3 regions of the Erwinia sp. E602 genome follow, and region 3 is predicted to be linked to each of the others. Evidence: riboswitches for the same ligand, from Rfam matches in the RefSeq annotation. Region 3 holds a riboswitch; each other region holds the start of a gene.
The links. Region 3 has a riboswitch for thiamine pyrophosphate ahead of GKQ23_RS00630 (FAD-dependent oxidoreductase). Riboswitches for the same ligand answer to the same signal wherever they lie in the genome.
Positions count from the first base shown of each region.

Region 1: another riboswitch for thiamine pyrophosphate. It lies ahead of thiC (phosphomethylpyrimidine synthase ThiC); the one in region 3 lies ahead of GKQ23_RS00630 (FAD-dependent oxidoreductase).
Region 2: another riboswitch for thiamine pyrophosphate. It lies ahead of tenA (thiaminase II); the one in region 3 lies ahead of GKQ23_RS00630 (FAD-dependent oxidoreductase).

Region 1 is NZ_CP046582.1:4,495,724-4,502,069, forward strand. It holds gene nudC (NAD(+) diphosphatase) at 1-308, opposite strand, end outside; gene GKQ23_RS22210 (Rsd/AlgQ family anti-sigma factor) at 382-888, shown strand; TPP riboswitch at 1,006-1,106, shown strand; gene thiC (phosphomethylpyrimidine synthase ThiC) at 1,194-3,128, shown strand; gene thiE (thiamine phosphate synthase) at 3,125-3,763, shown strand; gene GKQ23_RS22225 (PLP-dependent aminotransferase family protein) at 4,149-5,645, opposite strand; gene GKQ23_RS22230 (DUF1127 domain-containing protein) at 5,819-6,010, shown strand; gene GKQ23_RS22235 (ABC transporter ATP-binding protein) at 6,163-6,346, opposite strand, start outside.
Region 2 is NZ_CP046582.1:1,757,015-1,763,360, forward strand. It holds gene GKQ23_RS09420 (FAD-dependent oxidoreductase) at 1-149, opposite strand, end outside; gene GKQ23_RS09425 (ABC transporter substrate-binding protein) at 234-1,169, opposite strand; gene GKQ23_RS09430 (ABC transporter permease) at 1,195-1,962, opposite strand; gene GKQ23_RS09435 (ABC transporter ATP-binding protein) at 2,060-2,806, opposite strand; gene tenA (thiaminase II) at 2,806-3,519, opposite strand; TPP riboswitch at 3,581-3,685, opposite strand; gene GKQ23_RS09445 (HIT family protein) at 3,712-4,179, opposite strand; gene GKQ23_RS09450 (methyl-accepting chemotaxis protein) at 4,418-6,079, opposite strand; gene GKQ23_RS09455 (DeoR/GlpR family DNA-binding transcription regulator) at 6,277-6,346, opposite strand, start outside.
Region 3 is NZ_CP046581.1:139,544-145,889, reverse strand. It holds gene zigA (zinc metallochaperone GTPase ZigA) at 129-1,346, shown strand; gene GKQ23_RS00635 (HPP family protein) at 1,492-2,229, shown strand; TPP riboswitch at 2,375-2,494, shown strand; gene GKQ23_RS00630 (FAD-dependent oxidoreductase) at 2,637-3,569, shown strand; gene thiS (sulfur carrier protein ThiS) at 3,566-3,763, shown strand; gene GKQ23_RS00620 (thiazole synthase) at 3,767-4,525, shown strand; gene GKQ23_RS00615 (HesA/MoeB/ThiF family protein) at 4,681-5,652, shown strand; gene fhuE (ferric-rhodotorulic acid/ferric-coprogen receptor FhuE) at 5,897-6,346, opposite strand, start outside.

The sequences.
Region 1 (6,346 bases), on a different replicon from region 3:
TGCCCGCAGTAGCCGCACCAGCGATGCGAGCGGTAGAATTCGGCCAGCTGTACGCCACGCCCGACCAGCTGAAACAGCCCGGGCTCCTGATCCAGCAGCTGGCGCAGCGATCCGCACTCCTTGGGGCGGCTTTCGCGGATCAGCCAGACCGGTTCGCCCTGCCATTCGCCCAGCAAGGATCCGCGGGATCCCTCCAGACCCAGTGCTCCGGCCTGGCCGTAAGGTAATTCGCCTTTTGGTAACCAAATTTTGTTTTCGGTGCTGACAACCCACCAGCCAGCGTCTACGCTTGTTAGTTGACGTTCCATAAAATGCTCATTTTCCTCAGCTCATCAAAGCGGATTGAGGTCAGATGTTCAAAATAACACGACGGAGTTGAACATGCTTAACCAGTTAGACGTCCTTACCGCACGCGTTGGCGGTTGCAGCGAACTGGTCGACCTCTGCCTGCATTCACGTAAGCAGTTACTGGTTACCTATTACCAAATGGCCGGTCTGAAGCCGAACAAGGATTCCCTGACCGCACTCGATGAAAACGCGCTGGATAACTTCTGCCACAGCCTGGTGGACTATCTGTCAACCGGCCATTTCACCCTGTACGAGCGTTTTATTAAAGAGCTGGAAGGCAGCGAACAGCTGGCACAGGCGGCAGTGATCTACCCGTCGTTGCAGGCGAATACCGACCGCATTATGCAGATTTATGACTCGCATCTGGAAACGGCGATCGATGATGATAACTGCCTTGAGTTCCAGCAGGCGCTCTCAGGCGTCGGCGAAGCGCTGGAATCCCGCTTCTCGCTGGAAGATAAATTCATCCAGTTAGCGATGGAAAATCACGTGCAAAAACAGATCGCTGCCAACGAACCGACCCTCGCCCGCCCTGCCTGAAATCGTTAGAGATTGGTGAAAGCCTTGTGATTTGTGATCGGCCCCTTTATGCTTCAGGGGCTTTGAGCAGGCGCATTTTGCCCAAAGCCGGTACGCTCTGTTGAGCCATGTACCAGCGTCTTCTTGTCGGAGTGCCCCTCGGGGCTGAGACCGTTAATTCGGGATCCGCGGAACCTGATCAGGTTAATACCTGCGAAGGGAACAAGAGTAAAACAGCTGTAACGGTATCAGGCCGTACGCGTTGATATCGTGCAAATTACTCCCGCCTCCAGGCAAGCATATTTCCCTTTAATCAGGAATTTGCTATGTCTACCGTTGAAAAAAAGTCATCACGCCGTGAGCAGCGCGCCGAAGCGCAGCAGTTTATTGATTCCCTGCAGGGCACCGCCTTTCCGAATTCCAAACGCATCTACCTGACTGGCTCCCGGCCGGATATCCGCGTGCCCATGCGCGAAATCCAGCTCAGCCCGACCGTCACAGGCGGCAGTAAAGACAATCCCACGCTGGAGCAGAATGAGCCGGTGCCGGTCTACGATACCGCCGGCCCGTATGGCGATCCGGCAGCGGCGATTGACGTGCATCGCGGCCTGCCTAAGCTGCGCAGCGGGTGGATTGCCGCGCGCAGTGACAGTGAAGAGATCGACGAACTGAGCTCCACCTACACCCAGCAGCGGCTGGCGGATGACGGGCTGGATCATCTGCGCTTTGAAAAGCGGCCGCGCCCACGTCGCGCGCAGGCCGGGCGCTGCGTCACCCAGATGCACTATGCGCGGCTCGGGGTGATCACCCCGGAGATGGAGTTTATCGCCGTGCGCGAGAATATGGGCCGCGAGCGTATCCGCAGCGAGGTGCTGTTGCAGCAGCACCCGGGTAACAGCTTTGGTGCCAGCCTGCCGGAGAACATTACCGCCGAATTTGTGCGCCAGGAGGTGGCCGCCGGGCGGGCGATTATCCCGTCGAACATCAACCACCCTGAGTCTGAGCCGATGATTATCGGCCGCAACTTCCTGGTGAAGGTCAACGCCAATATCGGCAATTCGGCGGTCAGCTCCTCGATCGAAGAGGAGGTGGAGAAGCTGGTGTGGTCGGCACGCTGGGGGGCGGATACGGTAATGGACCTCTCTACCGGACGCTATATTCACGAAACGCGTGAGTGGATCCTGCGTAATAGTCCGGTGCCGATCGGTACCGTACCGATCTATCAGGCGCTGGAGAAGGTCAACGGCGTTGCTGAGGACCTCACCTGGGAAATTTTCCGCGACACGCTGCTGGAGCAGGCGGAACAGGGGGTGGACTACTTTACTATCCACGCCGGCGTGCTGCTGCGCTACGTGCCGATGACCGCGAAGCGCCTGACCGGCATCGTCTCACGCGGCGGATCGATCATGGCTAAGTGGTGCCTGTCGCATCACCAGGAGAGTTTCCTCTATCGCCACTTCCGCGAAATTTGCGAAATCTGTGCCGCCTATGACGTGGCGCTGTCGCTGGGTGACGGCCTGCGCCCCGGCTCAATTCAGGATGCTAACGACGAAGCGCAGTTTGCCGAGCTGCGCACCCTGGGCGAGCTGACCAAAATCGCCTGGGAGTATGACGTACAGGTGATGATTGAAGGCCCCGGTCATGTACCGATGCAGCGCATTCGGGTCAATATGACCGAACAGCTGGAACACTGCCATGAAGCGCCGTTCTACACCCTTGGCCCGCTAACCACCGATATTGCGCCGGGCTACGATCACTTCACCTCCGGTATCGGCGCGGCGATGATCGGCTGGTTCGGCTGTGCCATGCTGTGCTACGTGACGCCGAAAGAGCACCTCGGCCTGCCGAACAAGGAGGACGTTAAGCAGGGCCTGATTACCTACAAAATTGCCGCCCACGCCGCCGACCTGGCGAAGGGGCATCCGGGCGCGCAGATCCGCGATAACGCCATGTCGAAGGCGCGCTTCGAATTCCGCTGGGAGGATCAGTTTAACCTGGCGCTGGATCCGCATACTGCGCGCGCCTATCACGATGAAACGCTGCCGCAGGAGTCCGGCAAGGTGGCCCACTTCTGCTCGATGTGCGGGCCTAAGTTCTGTTCGATGAAGATCACCCAGGAAGTGCGCGAGTACGCTGCCCGCCAGGCAGCCGAAGCACAGCCAGTTGAAATAGGCATGCTGCAGATGTCTGAAGAGTTCCGTAACCGGGGCGGTGAACTGTATCATCGCGCCGACACGCTAAAAACCGAGGAAAATGTATGAGTCGTGGTGCCTTCCCCGCCACCGAAGCCCGGCTTGGGCTCTATCCGGTAGTGGAAACCGTAGAATGGATCGACCGCCTGCTGGCGTGCGGCGTGCGCACAATCCAGCTGCGTATTAAAGACCGTCAGGAGGATGAGGTAGAACAGCAGATTGCCGACGCCATTGCGCTGGGCAAACGCTACAACGCACGGCTGTTTATCAACGACTACTGGCGGCTGGCGATTAAGCATCAGGCCTATGGCGTGCATCTGGGCCAGGAGGATTTGAACGTCGCCAACCTTGACGCCATTCATGCCGCCGGCCTGCGCCTGGGGCTTTCCACCCACGACGACGCCGAGCTGGATCGCGCGCTGGCGGAGCAGCCCTCCTATATTGCGCTGGGGCACGTGTTCCCGACCCGGACCAAGGAGATGCCGTCGGCACCGCAGGGGCTGGAGGAGCTGAGCCGCCACGTTAAACGCCTGCAGGGGATCTCCACCGTGGCGATTGGCGGTATCAGCCTGCAACGCGCACCGGCGGTACTGGCAACCGGCGTCGGCAGCATTGCGGTGGTCAGCGCGATTACCCAGGCCGACGACTGGCAGGCGGCGACCCGCCAGCTGCTGGCGCTGGCGGAGCCGGGCCAGATGAGGTAGCGAGCGGCCGGTCGCCAGGGGGGACGTACACCTTACGATCGGGCAGCAGATCCGTGCTGTTAACGTTGGCGGAACCTATCCCGACAACGTAGTGAGCGGCCGGATGCCAGAGGAATACCTATTTCAGTTCAGGCAGCAGACCCGCGCTGCTGCCTTCCTTCCTCACGGCAACACCCTCTTCGACTCCGGCTTCTCAGCTACCAGGCCTGCAACACCGGTCACGGCACTCTTTTTTGTGTAGTCGTGCACAAAAAAATGACACCGCAGGCAACGTCATCAATAGCGCTGAATACGCATTCCATAACGCCGCACCCGCGCTTTTCCCGCAGCCCACAGCGGGTAGAGTAGAACCGTGGTCAGCCCGGCGGCTGGCTGCCGGGGCCGGTTATCCTTTCCCACCGGCCCCGCCTTCCTCCACCAGCGCCAGCGCGTCCGTAGCTTCGGCTTCGGTCGGCATCTCCGGCATGCAGGCCGCCATCGCCCGCGTCAGCGCCGCACCAATAATGGCCAGTGCCAGATCGGTTTTATCGGTAAACGGATGCCCGTAGCTCAGGCGCAGGCAGTTACGGTATTTGCCGGAGGCCGAGAACAGCGAGCCCACCGCCACCTGTATTTTCGTTTCACGCAGGTCCTGATTCAGCCGGTGCACGTCAAACGGTTCGGGCAGTTCGACCCACAGCAGGAAGCTGCCCTGCGGGCGGGTGACGCAGATGCCGCAGGGAAAGTGATGGCGCAGCCGCCGCGTGAAGATCTCGAGGTTGCGCTGGTAGAGCATGCGCATTCGCCGCAGGTGCGGCAGGTAGTATCCCTGACGAATGAAGTTGGCCACCGCCTGCTGCGCCTGAATCGCGCTGGAGCCGGTGCCGATATACTTCAGGTGCAGCACGCGATCGAAATAGCGCCCCGGCGCGATCCAGCCCACGCGCAGCCCCGGCGCCAGCGTTTTGGAGAAGGAGCTGCACAGCATCACCCGGCCGTCCAGATCCAGCGATTTAACGGTCGCCGGCCGCGGATAGTCAAACGCCAGCTCGCCGTACACGTCATCCTCAATGATCGCCGCATCAAAACGTTGCGCCAGGGCGATCAGCGCCCGCTTGCGCGCTTCCGGCATAATGAAACCCAGCGGATTATTGCAGTTAGGCACCACCACCACGCCTTTGATCGGCCACTGCTCAAACGCCAGTTCCAGCGCTTCGAGGCTGATGCCGGAAACCGAATCGGTCGGAATTTCAATGGCGCGGATGCCGTAACCGTTGAGGGTCTGCATGGTGCCGTGGAAGGTCGGGGACTCCACCGCAATAATGTCGCCGGGCTGGCAGACGGCGCGAATGGCAATCGACAGCGCCTCGTGGCAGCCGGTGGTCACCACAATGTCATCCGCCGTCAGCTGGCAGCCGCTGTCGATCTGCAGGCGGGCAATCTGTTCACGCAGTTCGACCACACCGTACAGATTGTCATAGGCGAGCATCCGCGGATCCATCTGCTGACCGAGGCGGTTGATAATTTTCCACAGCGGCTTCAGCGTTGGCTGGCTGACGTCGGGCATGCCGCTGCCAAGCTGAAAGACGTCGTTATCCAGACGCGCGTTGACCAGCTCCAGCACGCGGTCCCACTGGGTAACCTCCACCGGGCGCTGCACCGGGCGAGTCATCGGCGGGATCGGCGGCACCGCCTTGCGCGGCGTGACAAAGTAGCCGGAGCGCGGCTGCGGGGTGATCAGCTGCTTCTCTTCCAGCAGGTAGTACGCCTGCTGAACGGTGCTGATGCTGACGCCGTGTTCGGCGCTGAGCGTGCGTACCGAAGGCAGGCGCTCTCCGCCCTGATACAACCCCTGCTCAATGCGTTGCGCCAGCAGGTCGGCCAGATGTTGATAACGCGTCATTGTATCCTCTCATTTCCACACATCGACTGAAAACCAGTACAGATGCCGGTGAAAAATACCATTCAGACACACTATCCCCCGTTCTGTATGGCAATAAAAGAGAATTTTTGCATCTGTATCGACTGGGCGGCTAACGGCATAATTTCTCTCAGACGCCATCAGGGGAGAGCAGCATGGAATTTTACGAGAACAGAGCAGCCCGGCCATTCAGCTGGGCCACCGTCCGCACCATTTTTATCCTGCCTTACCGCCGCTGGCAGGCCGCGCGCCTGCGGGCAGCCACCCGCAGGATCCTGGCCGGGCTCAGCCAGGAGCAGCTGAAAGATATCGGCATGACCAGTATGGACGTGCAGCGGTTCAAATGATGTGATGTGGCCTGGTGCGCGGTTTGCACCCCGGGGCAGCAGAGGGTGCTCTGCTGCCCCCTTTTTATTGCCGGTGCAGTTTCCCGGCGGCCTGGCGTGAAGGCTGACGGCAACGCGGCCGTTGTACGCCGAGCCACCGTTAGCCTTACCGATCAGTTCGGTGACCGTGCGGCAAACTGCGCCTGATGCAGGCGGGCATAGTGCCCCTGTTTTGCCAGCAGCTGTCGATGATCGCCCTGCTCCACGATGCCGTTATCATCCACCACGATAATGCGGTCTGCATTCTGAATGGTGCTGAGGCGGTGGGCGATCACCAGCGAGGTGCGGCCTGCGGAC
Region 2 (6,346 bases), on a different replicon from region 3:
CCTCGAAAGTCGCGCAGAAAGTCCGGGTGCTTTTCCAGCACCACCACCTGAACGCCGGCGCGGGCCAGTAAGTAGCCGAGCATCAGCCCGGCGGGGCCACCGCCGACGATGCAGCAGTCGGTGGTGAGGGAGGATACTGCCTGAGTCATAACGCCGCTCCTGGGTAAACTGTCCGATATGATAATAGTTCTCATTATCTCCCTCGGACAGCTTTTTTCACTGCGGCAGCGCGATTATTTAATTTCTACCGCGTACTGCTCCACCGGGGTGATTTTCTTAATCAGCTTATTGTCGAACATAAACTGCTCGTAGGCCTGGTAACGGGCGGTATCCAGGTGGGCCGGATCGGCGGCAAACAGCGGCAGGCTCTTTTTCCACGCCAGGCGGTTCAGCTCGGTGTTCAGTTCAGGATGGGTGGCGGCAAACTTTTTCCAGGTCTCGTCCGGGTGCGCCTGCAGATACTCGCCGCCTTTTTTCAGCGCGGCGAGGAATTTCTTCACCTTCGGCGCGGCCACGTCGTCGCGGTTGGCGACGATAATCAGCTCGTCGTAGGCCGGGGTGCCGTAATCTTCCACGTTAAACACCACCGGCTTCCTGCCCTGCAGCTGCAGCTCCAGCGCTTCGATATTGCGATAGCCGCCGATCACCGCATCCACCTGGCCCGCCAGCAGCGCGCCGGAGAGCTGGAAGTTAACGTTGATCATTTTAACGTCGGTGGTGGCTACCCCTTCATGCTTCAGCATGGTGTTCAGGGTGGCGTCCTCAATGCCGCTCACCGAGAAGCCAACGGTTTTTCCCTTCAGCCCGGCGGGGGTGGTGATGCTTTTATCCAGCGTCATCACCGTGTTCAGCGGCGTGTTGACCAGCGTACCGACGCGCACCAGCGGCAGGTTCCGATCGGCAAAGTAGTGCAGCTGCGGCTGATAGGTGATCGCCAGGTCGGCTTTCTTTGCCGCCACCAGACGCGGCGGCAGCGACGGATCGGACGGTGGCACGATCGTAACGTCCAGCCCTTCGGCCTTAAAGGCACCGATCTGTTCGGCCACCAGGATCGGCGCGTGGTCCGGATTCACGTACCAGTCGAGCATCAGCGTGACCTTTTCGGCGGCCAGCGCCGGGGTGGTGCAGAGGGCGCTTAACAGCAGCGCGCAGGCGTTCTTTTTCAGCATGGTAAACCCTTATTATCGTTGTTAATCAGCGGCTGTCCGGTGCCCAGCGGATCAGCCGCCGCAGCAGCGCATCCACCGCTATCCAGAGTGAAACGGTCATTAAAATCAGGATAAACAGCGCGGCAAAGCACTGCTCCGGCTGCATACGGGCGTTGGCGTTGATCATCACGTAGCCCAGCCCCTCGGCGGAGCCGACCCATTCGCCGATAATCGCGCCGATCGGGGCCACGGCGGCGGCCATGCGCAGGCCGGTGCCGAAGGCGGGCAGCGCCGCCATCAGCCGCACGTGGCGCAGCTGAGCCCGGGGCGACGCGCCCAGCGTGCGTGCCAGATCCAGCCAGCCGCTGTCCACCCGCCGCAGGCCGTCGAAGAACGCCGACGTGACCGGGAAGAAGATCACCAGCACCGCCATCGCCACCTTGGCGCTCATGCCAAAGCCGAACCACAGCACCAGCAGCGGGGCGAGGGCAAACACCGGGATCGCCTGGCTGGTCAGCACCAGCGGCATCAGCCAGCGCTGCAGGCGCGGTGAGCCGATCATCGCCAGTGCCAGCAGCGCGCCGAACAGCACGCCGAGGATCAGCCCGGAAAACACCTCCGAGGCGGTAATCAGCGTGTGCCAGGCGAGATAGTCGCGGCCGGTCCACAGCGCCAGCGCCACGGCGGCGGGCGAGGGCAGCAGAAAGGCCGGGATCGCGCCAAAGGTAGTGACTCCCCACCACAGCAGCAGCAGCCCGGCAAACACCGTCAGCCCACGCCGCCAGCGGGTAAAACGGCTGTCGCGGTGCATCATTCTGTTTTCACCGGTCACCCAGCGGGTAATGCGTCGTTCACGGGGCATCATTCGGCTTCTCCGGTCAGCCAGCGGGTAGGGCGTCGTTCATGGAGCATCATTCGGCTTCCCCCGACAGCTGGCGCATCAGCTCGCCCTGGCTTCTCAGCAGATCGGCGTTATCCGGTGCGCGCGGCGGCAGCCCGGCGATAGTGTGGCCGTCATCAATGCCGCCTGGATGGCGGTGCAGCACCAGCAGGCGGTGGCTGAGTCGGCAGGCCTCCTGCGGATCGTGGGTGATCAGCAGCACCGTGCGCCCGGCCAGCAGCGTGGCCGCCAGCGTCTGAATGCTGGCGCGGGTAATCGCATCCAGCGCCGAAAACGGCTCATCCATCAGCACCACCGGCCGATCCTCATACAGTGTGCGGGCGATGGCGGCGCGCTGGCGCATGCCGCCGGAGAGCACCGCGGGCAGATCGTCGCCGTGGCCGCCGAGCCCTACCTGTTCCAGCAGCAGCTGCGCCCGCGACATATCCGGCCGCTCGCCGCGCAGGCGCGGGCCGAGAGTGATGTTCTGCAACACGCTGAGCCACGGATACAGCAGGTCCTGCTGGCCCATCCAGGCGATGCGCCCCGCAATCGGCTGGCCGTCGCTGCCGCTCACCGTGCCGCTACTGGCGTTCTCCAGCCCGGCAAGTATCTTCAGCAGGCTGGTCTTACCGGCACCGCTGGCCCCCAGCAGCGCAACAAAGCTGCCGCCGGTGATATCAAAACTCAGCCGCTCAAAGATGGTACGTGCGCCAAACCGCAGGCTGAGGTCGCGAACCTGAATGCCGGGCGGCGGGGTGGTTAACGGCTGTGACATTATCTGCGTTCCGCCTGGCCAACGGCGTTCAGCCCCATCTGCCAGAAGGCCGACTCCAGCCGGGTGGCGGTGGCGAAAATCTCCGTCAGCCGGGCATAGCGGCTTTCGGCACCGCGATCGCGGCCAGCCTGCTCCAGCAGATCGATCGAGGCGCGCACGCTGGCGTGATAGCCGCTGTCGCCGTAGTTGGCGATCCACGAGGCGTAAGGATTGCCCTCCAGCACCGTGGCCGGGCTGCGTAACAGTGTCAGGCCAATCTCGGCGTAACCGGCCACGCAGGGCAGCAGCGCCGCCAGCAGATCCAGCGCGTCGCCTGAGTGGCCGATATCCAGCACGTAGCGGGTGTAGTTGATGGTCTCCATCGCTTCCGGCTCGGCGGCCATCTGCGCTTCGTTCAGCCCCCAGCTCTCGCAGTAGCCGACGTGCAGCGGCAGTTCGCCGACGATGCCGTTCAGCGAAGCGGTGGCGGCACGCATCTCCGGCAGCGTATGGAACTTGCTGACCAGCAGCGCATAGGCGCGGGCGAAGTGGACGAGGAACAGATAGTCCTGGGTCAGATAGCGGCGAAACGCCTCGTGGGGCAGGGTGCCCGCGCCCAGCTGCTGCACAAACGGATGGTTAACGTAGTGCTGCCAGTCGGCGTTGGTTGCGGCGCGCAGGCGGCCAAACAGCCCGTGGCTGAAATCAATAGGAGAAGCGGAATTATAGTACATAGGACCTCCAGTCAGTGTATGGAGATCCGGGCGTAATGGCGCGCTGAACAGGCAGTCTGGTGCTGTGGTGTCGACCCGTCCCTTCGCTGGCATGACCCAGATCAGGTTCAAAGGGTTCGGCATTGCTGCCATCTCAGCCCATCACAGGACACCCCTCGGAGGCGGTTGTTATACGATATTTAAAATGTTAATTCAACGGGGTTGATTCTGTGGGCATCTGCTGAGAAGCGCATCACCCAACAAAGTGGCAATCTTATGCTTCAGCGCGCCGTGTTGATCTTCCCTGTAAGGGGGAGCCGTTTTCCAGTCATAAAACCAGACCGGCATTCTGCGCTTCTGTTCCGGTTCAGACGCATAGCGCGGGAAGAGATGGCAGTGCAGTTCCGGTTCAGAGTTGCCCAGAATTTCATAGTTAATCCGCAACGCCCCTGTTGCCGCTAACATGGCATCTCCCAGTAGAGCCATATCCAGCAGATACTGTTGCCGGGCTGCTGTATCCAGATCGTTGAGAGCCGGCACCACCGGGTCAGGCAACAGCAGGCAGTAACCGGTCAGGAACTGAACATCACCCATCACCGCCCAACCGGACGGCATACGACAGATAACTTTATCGTTAGTGCCATTTCTGGCGGACGCAACGCGCTGTGAAATCAGTGACATTCGAGTCTCCTGTTAAGTAATGGAGCGGAGTAATCTATCCGTTAGCGCCGGGATAAGTGGACTGACCACCCTTTGCAGACGGGGTAGATGAAATCTCTGATATGTCAGCTGAACGTCCCTGAGAGGCACCCCGACTCACATTTCCCACAATGGCGGAGATTTCAGTATGAGTACATCACAAGCGCTGACGTACCAGCGCTTGTGACAGGTGTGTTCTCAGGTGCCGGGGCGCAAAAACTTAAAAGCTTTCCCAGTTTACTTTACTCGCGTCTGCGGCAGGCAAATGGGGTTTTTTTGGAGCCTGAGACGTTCGGCTAAGCGGGGCCTGAGTCCGTGGCACGGCACGGGTAGTATCCTCTTCCAGGGTAAACGTGGAGACCAGTTCGGAAAGGGTTTCCGACTGCTCCTGCAGGGATTTTGATGCCGCGGACGCTTCTTCCACCAGCGAGGCGTTCTGTTGTGTGACTTCATCCATCTGCCCGATGGCCTGATGAACCTGCTCAATGCCTTTACTCTGTTCAGAGGTTGCTGCAGCAATTTCATTAACCAGATCGGCCACCTGCTGAATCGCCGTGCTGACATTTTCTGTATTGCCGCCAACCTGCGTTGCCTGTTCCAGTCCCTGCTCGACCTGTGAAACGGAAACTGAAATCAGGTCCTTGATCTCGCGCGCGGCAGAAGAAGAGCGCTGTGCCAGGTTACGCACCTCAGAAGCCACCACCGCAAACCCTCTGCCGTGCTCACCTGCGCGTGCGGCCTCAACCGCCGCGTTAAGCGCCAGGATATTGGTCTGGAATGAAATTCCTTCAATCAGCCCGGTGATTTCAGAAATTTTTGCTGAGCTGCCGCGAATATCGGACATGGTTTCCAGCATCTGACTGACGGCATTGCCGTTCTGCCGGGAGAGATCGTTCGCATTATTCGCCAGCGTGCTGGCCTGGACCGCACCCTCTGCGTTCTGCCTGACGGTATCGCTTAAGGTGGCCATGCTGGCGGCAGTCTGCTCCAGCGACGCTGCCTGCTGCTCGGTGCGTGAAGACAGATCTTCATTACCTGCGGCGATCTGGGTAGAGCCCGTGCTGACAGACTGTGCCGCATGGTTCACCGACACCAGGGTTGTCGAAACCTTTTTAAGCAGGTTGTTGAACGCCGTGGCGGTTTGCCCGATTTCATCATTTCTCAGCACGGAAGCCACTCGCGTCAGGTCAAGTGTATTACTGACCTCGGTCATGGTGTTTTGCATACTGTTCAGGCTGCGCTTAATGCCAAGGATGATTCGGACAGAAAACAGACCAAGCAGCAGAATGACGGCGAGCGAAACACCGGTCATGATCCAAAACGTTTGCGAGTAGATCCGCTTATTTATGACTCTTAATTCATCACCAATTTTAATATTTAAATCAATCTGCCTGGTAAATGCTGACTCCATTTTTCTGGTGGCTGCACCCACGCCATTCTCCCCTTTGAGCAGGTCCAGAGAAACCGCATCATTGTTATTGCTGGCGGAAGCGGTTAAAAAAGCAGGCAGGGCTGCACGAACGGCATCGATATTCGCGAATGCCTGCTCGGTCATCATCTTATCCTCATCGCTGGAGATGTCGTTCGCCATGTAATAATCGGTAAGCGATTTCAACGTGTCCATCAGGCCGTTGATCCTCTGCTCGGCGGCGGTCTTGTCGGCGTTGTTAGTCGCCGTCTGATGGCGGTACAGCGCAATGCCCAGCTGATTGGTCGCACTGATTGATTTGTTCAGATCTTTGATACTGGGTATCGCATTCGCCTGGACAAATTCAAAGCGCGACTGAAAACCCGAGATCACCGAGAGTGAAACGGCAACCAGTGAGAAAAGGGATAATGCCAGCAGAAAAAATGCCAACAACAAACGTTGTGTGATAGTCATATAAACCCTGATGTAAAGTTAAAAAATACAGTTCTGGGTTATCGGCGTCGTCTGACAAGGCTTTAATTAATTATTTATCCTGTATTTACCGAAGGTGCCTTGATGTTTTTTAAAGATGGGCTAAGCGTGGCGCAGGGGTTAATGCCCTGGCCAGTTTGAAAATTATTTATTTATGAACGCAGCTGTCTGTTTTTTGATCAAAATGAGTCTTTATCCACCACCAGCAACTCAATCTCAAACCGCTCAATCAGCGCCAGAATAGTCTGC
Region 3 (6,346 bases):
AAAATTGCACCTGATGTCCACAGAAAAGAGAAGGTGACAATCACTATTGTTATGTTATAACGTAACAATAATGGCGAGGGGCAGCGTGCCGCCTCGCTAATGCCAGTCTGTTACGCTGTGAGGAACTGATGAACGCTGAATACTTAACCCCTCTGCCACGCGATGCGCGCCTGCCGGTCACCGTGCTGTCCGGTTTTCTCGGTGCCGGGAAAACCACCCTGCTTAACCATATCCTGCACAACCGCGAAGGCCGCCGGGTGGCGGTGATCGTTAACGATATGTCGGAGGTGAACATTGACGCGGCGCTGGTGCGCGACGGCGGAGCCGACCTGTCGCGCACCGACGAGAAGCTGGTCGAGATGAGCAACGGCTGTATCTGCTGCACCCTGCGTGAGGATCTGCTGCTCGAAGTCAGCCGGCTGGCGCGGGAAGGGCGCTTTGACCAGCTGGTGATTGAGTCCACCGGCATCTCCGAGCCGCTGCCGGTGGCGGAAACCTTCACCTTCGAAGAGGAAAATGGAGAGAGCCTGTCGGCGGTGGCCCGGCTGGATACCCTGGTGACGGTGGTCGACGGCTACAACTTCCTGCGCGACTACCGGTCGCGCGACAGCCTGCAGCAGCGCGGGGAGTCGCTGGGCGAACAGGATCGGCGTTCGGTGGTGGACCTGCTGATCGACCAGATCGAGTTCTGCGACGTGCTGGTGCTGAACAAAACCGACCTGATTGACGAACAGCAGCGCGGCCAGCTGGTGGCGATCCTGCGCAGCCTTAACCCGCGCGCGCGCATTGAAGTGGCGCGTTTTGGGCAGATAGCGCTGGAGAAAGTGCTGAATACCGGCCTGTTTGACTTTGACGCCGCCGCCGAAGCGCCGGGCTGGCTGCAGGAGCTGCGCGGCAGCCACGTGCCGGAAACCGAGGAGTACGGCATCAGCCACTTTGTCTGGCGCGCGCGCCGGCCGTTCCATCCGCAGCGCTTCTGGGAATTTTTCAGCGGCGAGCTGCCGGGTATCGTGCGCTCAAAAGGCTTTTTCTGGCTGGCTTCACGCCCCGATTTTGCCGGTAACTGGTCACAGGCGGGCGGCGTCTCGCATCAGGGGCTGGCCGGCCGCTGGTGGGCGGCGGTACCGCCTGAACGCTGGCCTGAGGATGAGGATCTGCGGCTGTCGATTATGCAAAACTGGCAGCAGGGCAGCGGCGACGCGCGCCAGGAGCTGGTGTTTATCGGTATGCAGATGGATGAGGCGGCGCTGCGGCGTCAGCTCGACGCCGCGCTGCTGACCGATAATGAGATGGCGCTGGGGCCGCAGGGCTGGCAGTTCTTCAGCGACCCGGTGCCGGAGTGGTAACCGAATTCACACGGCGGGCGTTCGGCACCTCGCCAGTCTCTGTTCCCGCTGCGCTTCTGACGATGGCGGGTTGTTTCAGCGCGGAGGATCGGCGAGAATCAGCGCGCTAAACAATAAGAATTTCCTATGACCGGACGCCTGCAAAATGAATCGCACCTCCACGCTGCCTGCGCAGCTACGCCTTTTCCTTGGCCGCTTCTGGCCACACCCGCTGGCCGTGGCCCGCAAACAGATGCTCCTCGCCAGCCTCGGCGCAGGTATCGGCCTGGCGATCACCAGCCTGTTCAGCCACTGGCTGCTCGGCGAAGTGAACCTGTGGTTTGTCGCCCCCATGGGCGCGTCCGCGGTGCTGCTGTTTGGCGTGCCAAACAGCCCGCTGGCGCAGCCGTGGTCGGTGGTGGGCGGTAACGTGCTCTGCGCGCTGGTTGGCGTGACCGTCGGCCAGTGGATCGCCATGCCGGCACTGGCCTGCGGCGTGGCCGCCGCGCTGGCGATCGTCCTGATGTTTAAGCTGCGTTGCCTGCATCCGCCGGGCGGCGCGGTGGCGCTGACCGCGGTGATCGGCGGGCCGGCGATCCATCAGCTGGGCTACGGTTATGTCCTTACCCCGATCCTGCTCAACTCGCTGTCGCTGGCGCTGCTGGCGATTGTATTTAACAACCTGGCCGGCCGCCGTTATCCGCATCCGCTGGCCGCTGCGGAAGCCAGACCCGCGCCGGTGGTGGTGAACGTCTCCATTACCCGCGCCGATCTGCACGAAGCGCTGCTGGCCGGTGAGCTGCTGGACATCGATGAAGATGACCTGCAGGAGGTGCTGCAGCACGCGGAGCAGATTGCCCGGCGTCGGCAACAGCAGTCTGGCCCGGAACGCCGCGCGGCGTAAGGCGCATGAACGTGCTACTGCGGTCCGCCGCCCGGAACAGCCATCGCGGCTGAGCATATCGATCGGCCGGTAACGTTTCAGGCCGTATCCGCGGCAGCAAAATCTGACATCGTGCTTGACGGCGCGGCAGCAGATAAAATACAAATAGAACCGTCAGGGGAGTCTCGCCAGAGAGACTGAGAGGCTGGTAGCGATTATCGCGGCCCGGCGACCCTTAGAACCTGACCCAGTTGATACTGGCGTAGGAAGACGCGTTGCTTTGCCCCGCAGAGCAACCTGATGCGCTGGTCAACTTCGCCTGCCCGCGCGTACTCTCCCTGCCTTATCACGGGTCCTCTTTTAAACGAGGCCAACGTGAATTCTTCTGTAATTTATCCTGCATCTGTTCCTTTACGGACGCCTGCGCCATGAGCCGCTGGTCGGTTATCGGCGACGGCGTCAGCGGGCTGTGCGTCGCCACCGCGCTGGCCGAACGCGGCCAGTCGGTTGAGGTGATCGTCGATGAGTCCCGGCGTCCGGCGTCGCACTGGGCCGGCGGCATGCTCGCGCCCTGGTGCGAGGGCGAAAGCGCCCCCGATGAGGTGACCGAACTCGGCCAGCGCTCGGCCCCCTGGTGGGCGGCGCGCGTCGACGGCGTGCAGCATCAGGGCACGCTGGTGGTGGCCCCGCCGCGCGACGCGCCGGATCTGAACCGCTTTGCCCGCGTCACCCACGCGCATCAGTGGGTCGATCCCGGCGAACTGGAACCCCATCTTCAGGGGCGGTTTGCCCGCGGTCTGTTCTTCGCCGGTGAGGCTCACCTTAATCCGCGTGACGCCATGAACCAGCTGCGCGACAGGCTGCAGCGGTCCGGCGTGGCGTTTCACAGCGGCGGCCCCACCGGCCGGGTGATCGACTGCCGCGGCATTCACGCCGCCGACGCGTTAGCAGGCCTGCGCGGCGTGCGCGGTGAAATGCTGATCCTGCAGACGCAGGAGCTGCAGCTGTCGCGCCCGGTGCGCCTGCTGCACCCGCGTTTTCCCTGCTATCTGGTCCCACGCGCCAGCGGCCACTTTATGCTCGGTGCCACCATGGTAGAGAGCGATGACGCCAGTCCGATCAGCGCCCGCGCGATGATGGAGCTGCTCAGCGCCGCCTGGGCTATCCACCCGGCGCTGGCCGAGGCGCGGATTATCGAAAGCGGCACCGGCCTGCGCCCGTCATGGCCGGATAACGTTCCCGCCATTCGTCACCTTAACGGCCGCTGGTACGTCAACGGCATGTATCGCCACGGTTTTCTGCTCGCGCCGGTAATGGCGGAGAAACTGATGCAACACCTTACCCAGGACAACCTGTTATGAAAATTCAACTCAACGGACAGCGGATCGACACCGCCGCCACCACGCTGGCCGCGCTGCTGGCGGAGCAGCAGATCGACGCCAGTTGCGTGGCCAGCGCCCTTAACGGCCAGTTTATCCCGCGCGCGCAGTATGCTCAGCAGATCCTGCACGAGGGCTGCGAGCTGGAAGTCCTGTCACCGATGCAGGGGGGCTGAAGCATGTTTTACGACTTTACACCGCGGTCACGTTTCCTGCTCGGCACCGCCGGGTATCCTTCGCCGGCGATACTGACCCAGGCGGTCGCCGCCTCCGGCTGCGAAATTATCACCGTCAGCCTGCGCCGCGAAGGCAGCCAGGGCGGCGCGTTCCGCGAGATCCTGCAGCAGATGAACATGCGCGTGCTGCCCAATACCGCCGGCTGCCATACGGTGAAAGAGGCGGTGACCACCGCGCAGATGGCGCGGGAAGTCTTCGGCACCTCGTGGATCAAGCTGGAGGTGATTGGCAACGCCGATACGCTGCAGCCTGACCCGTTTGCGCTGGTCGAAGCCGCGCGCATCCTCTGCGCCGAAGGCTTTCAGGTGTTTCCCTACACCACTGAGGATCTGATCGTCGGTGAAAAACTGCTGGAAGCCGGCTGCCGGCTGCTGATGCCGTGGGGCGCGCCGATCGGCTCCGGCCAGGGGCTGCGCAATATCGACGGGCTGCGTGCAATGCGCGCCTGGTTCCCGGATACGCCGCTGATTATTGATGCCGGCATCGGTGCGCCGAGCCAGGCCGCGCAGGCGATGGAGCTGGGCTTCGACGGTATTCTGCTGAATACGGCGGTGGCGAAGGCGCAGGATCCGGTGAAGATGGCGGCCGCTTTTGGTGCGGCGATCCGCGCCGGCCAGGACGCGCATCAGGCGGGGCTGGTTGAGCGGCGCGATATGGCCGCCGCCTCGACGCCGGTGTTCGGGCTGGCGCAGTTCAGCTGAGTGGCACTACCGGTTCAGCGCGGCGTGCGGCCATGGCGGCACCGTTCAGGCTGGCATGACGGCTGAACTGCGATGCGCAGAGCCGTGTGCGCGTAACCGCGGCAATGGGTAAGCAGCGCCGCCACAGGGCGGCGATTAATCGGGGATCGGGACATATGAGTCGTTATCAACGGCAGTCGATGCTGCCGGAAGTGGGCGAGGCCGGGCAGCAGAAGCTGGCGCAGGCGCGGGTGCTGGTGGTCGGTGCCGGCGGGCTGGGCAGCACGCTGCTGCCGCTGCTGACCGGGGCCGGGGTGGGTTATCTTCGCCTGTACGACGGCGACGTGGTGGAAGAGCATAATCTGCACCGGCAGACGCTGTTTACGCTGGAGGATATCGGCCAGCCGAAAGCGCTGCGGACGGGTGATGCGCTGCGGGCGCGTAATCCCGACTGTGAGGTTGATGTCCGGCTGCAGGCGCTGAGCGCCAGCGGCGTTGAAGCGGCGCTGCACGGCATCGATCTGGTCGTCGACGCGGCAGATAACTTTGCCATCACCTATCAGCTGTCGGACGCCTGCCAGCCGCGCGGCATTCCGCTGGTCAGCGCGTCGGTTCTCGGCCGCCAGGGATACGTGGGCGGCTTCTGCGGCGGCGCACCCAGCTATCGCGCGCTGTTTCCGCAGCTGCCGAAAGCGGCGGGCAACTGCAACACCGCCGGGGTGATGGGCCCGGCGGTCGCCACCCTCGGCGCGCTGCAGGCGCAGATGGCGCTGAGCGTGTTGCTCGGCCTGCAGCCTTCGCCGCTCGGCTGCCTGCTCAACTGCGATTTTGTGCAGTGGCACTTTCGCCGCTTCCGCTTCGATGGTGCTGAAGAACCGGCTGCGACGGCGGTGCCGTTTATCGACCGCCAGCTGCTGGAGGCAACGGATTGCATCGTTGAGCTGCGCGGTCATGAAGAGGCGCCTCAGAGCATTGCGGCAGAGGAGGAAGTGGTGCGGCTGTTGCCGCCGCAGCTGGCCGCCTGGCAGCCGCCCGGCGATCGACGTATCGTGCTGGTGTGCGCCAGCGGCATCCGCGCCGCGCAGGCCGCGATGCAGCTGGAGCAGCGCGGGTTTACCCGGCTGGCGATTATCGCCGCGAACCGCTGAGCAGAGCGGATCCCGCCACAGAAACCGCATAGTAAGTACTGAGAAGGTGAGCGTGGGTCTTTATAACAGATGGAGAGAGAAAGACGGCCTGCGCTGCCTTTAAGGTTATCGGGTGATCTGGCGTTTTTTCAGGAGAATGAACAGATCAGGGGGGGGGCGCAAAGTGAGGCATCTGCTTCCGCCGCTCAGTGCGTCTCATCGCGACAGGGCAGGTTTCCCCGGGGCAAACCGGGGGAACAACGTGTCAGAACTTGTAGCTCAGGCTGACCGAGACGTTACGCGGTTCGCCGTACACCGCATAGTCGCTGGTGTAGGCGTAATATTCGCGATCGAACAGGTTGTCGACGTTAGCCTGCACGCCCAGCTGCTTCGTCACCTGATAGCGGGCAAACAGGTTCGCCAGCGGGTAGCTGCCCTGGAACACCCGCTGGGTGTCGCCGGAAGGCCCCGTGGCGTCCTGGTAGGTGCGATCCTGCCAGTAAACCCCGCCGCCGACGGTCAGCTGCGACAGCATCGGCAGGTTGTAGCTGCTGAACAGTTTAAAGGTGGTCTGCGGGGCAAAGGCGTTGGGGCGCGCGCCGCTGGCGTCTTTTGCCACGTAACGCGCCGCGCCAAAGGTCATCTGCAGGTTGTCGGTCAGCGCGCCGTTCAGTTCGAACTCCGCGCCCTTGCTCACCACGCCTTTTGCAGCGTA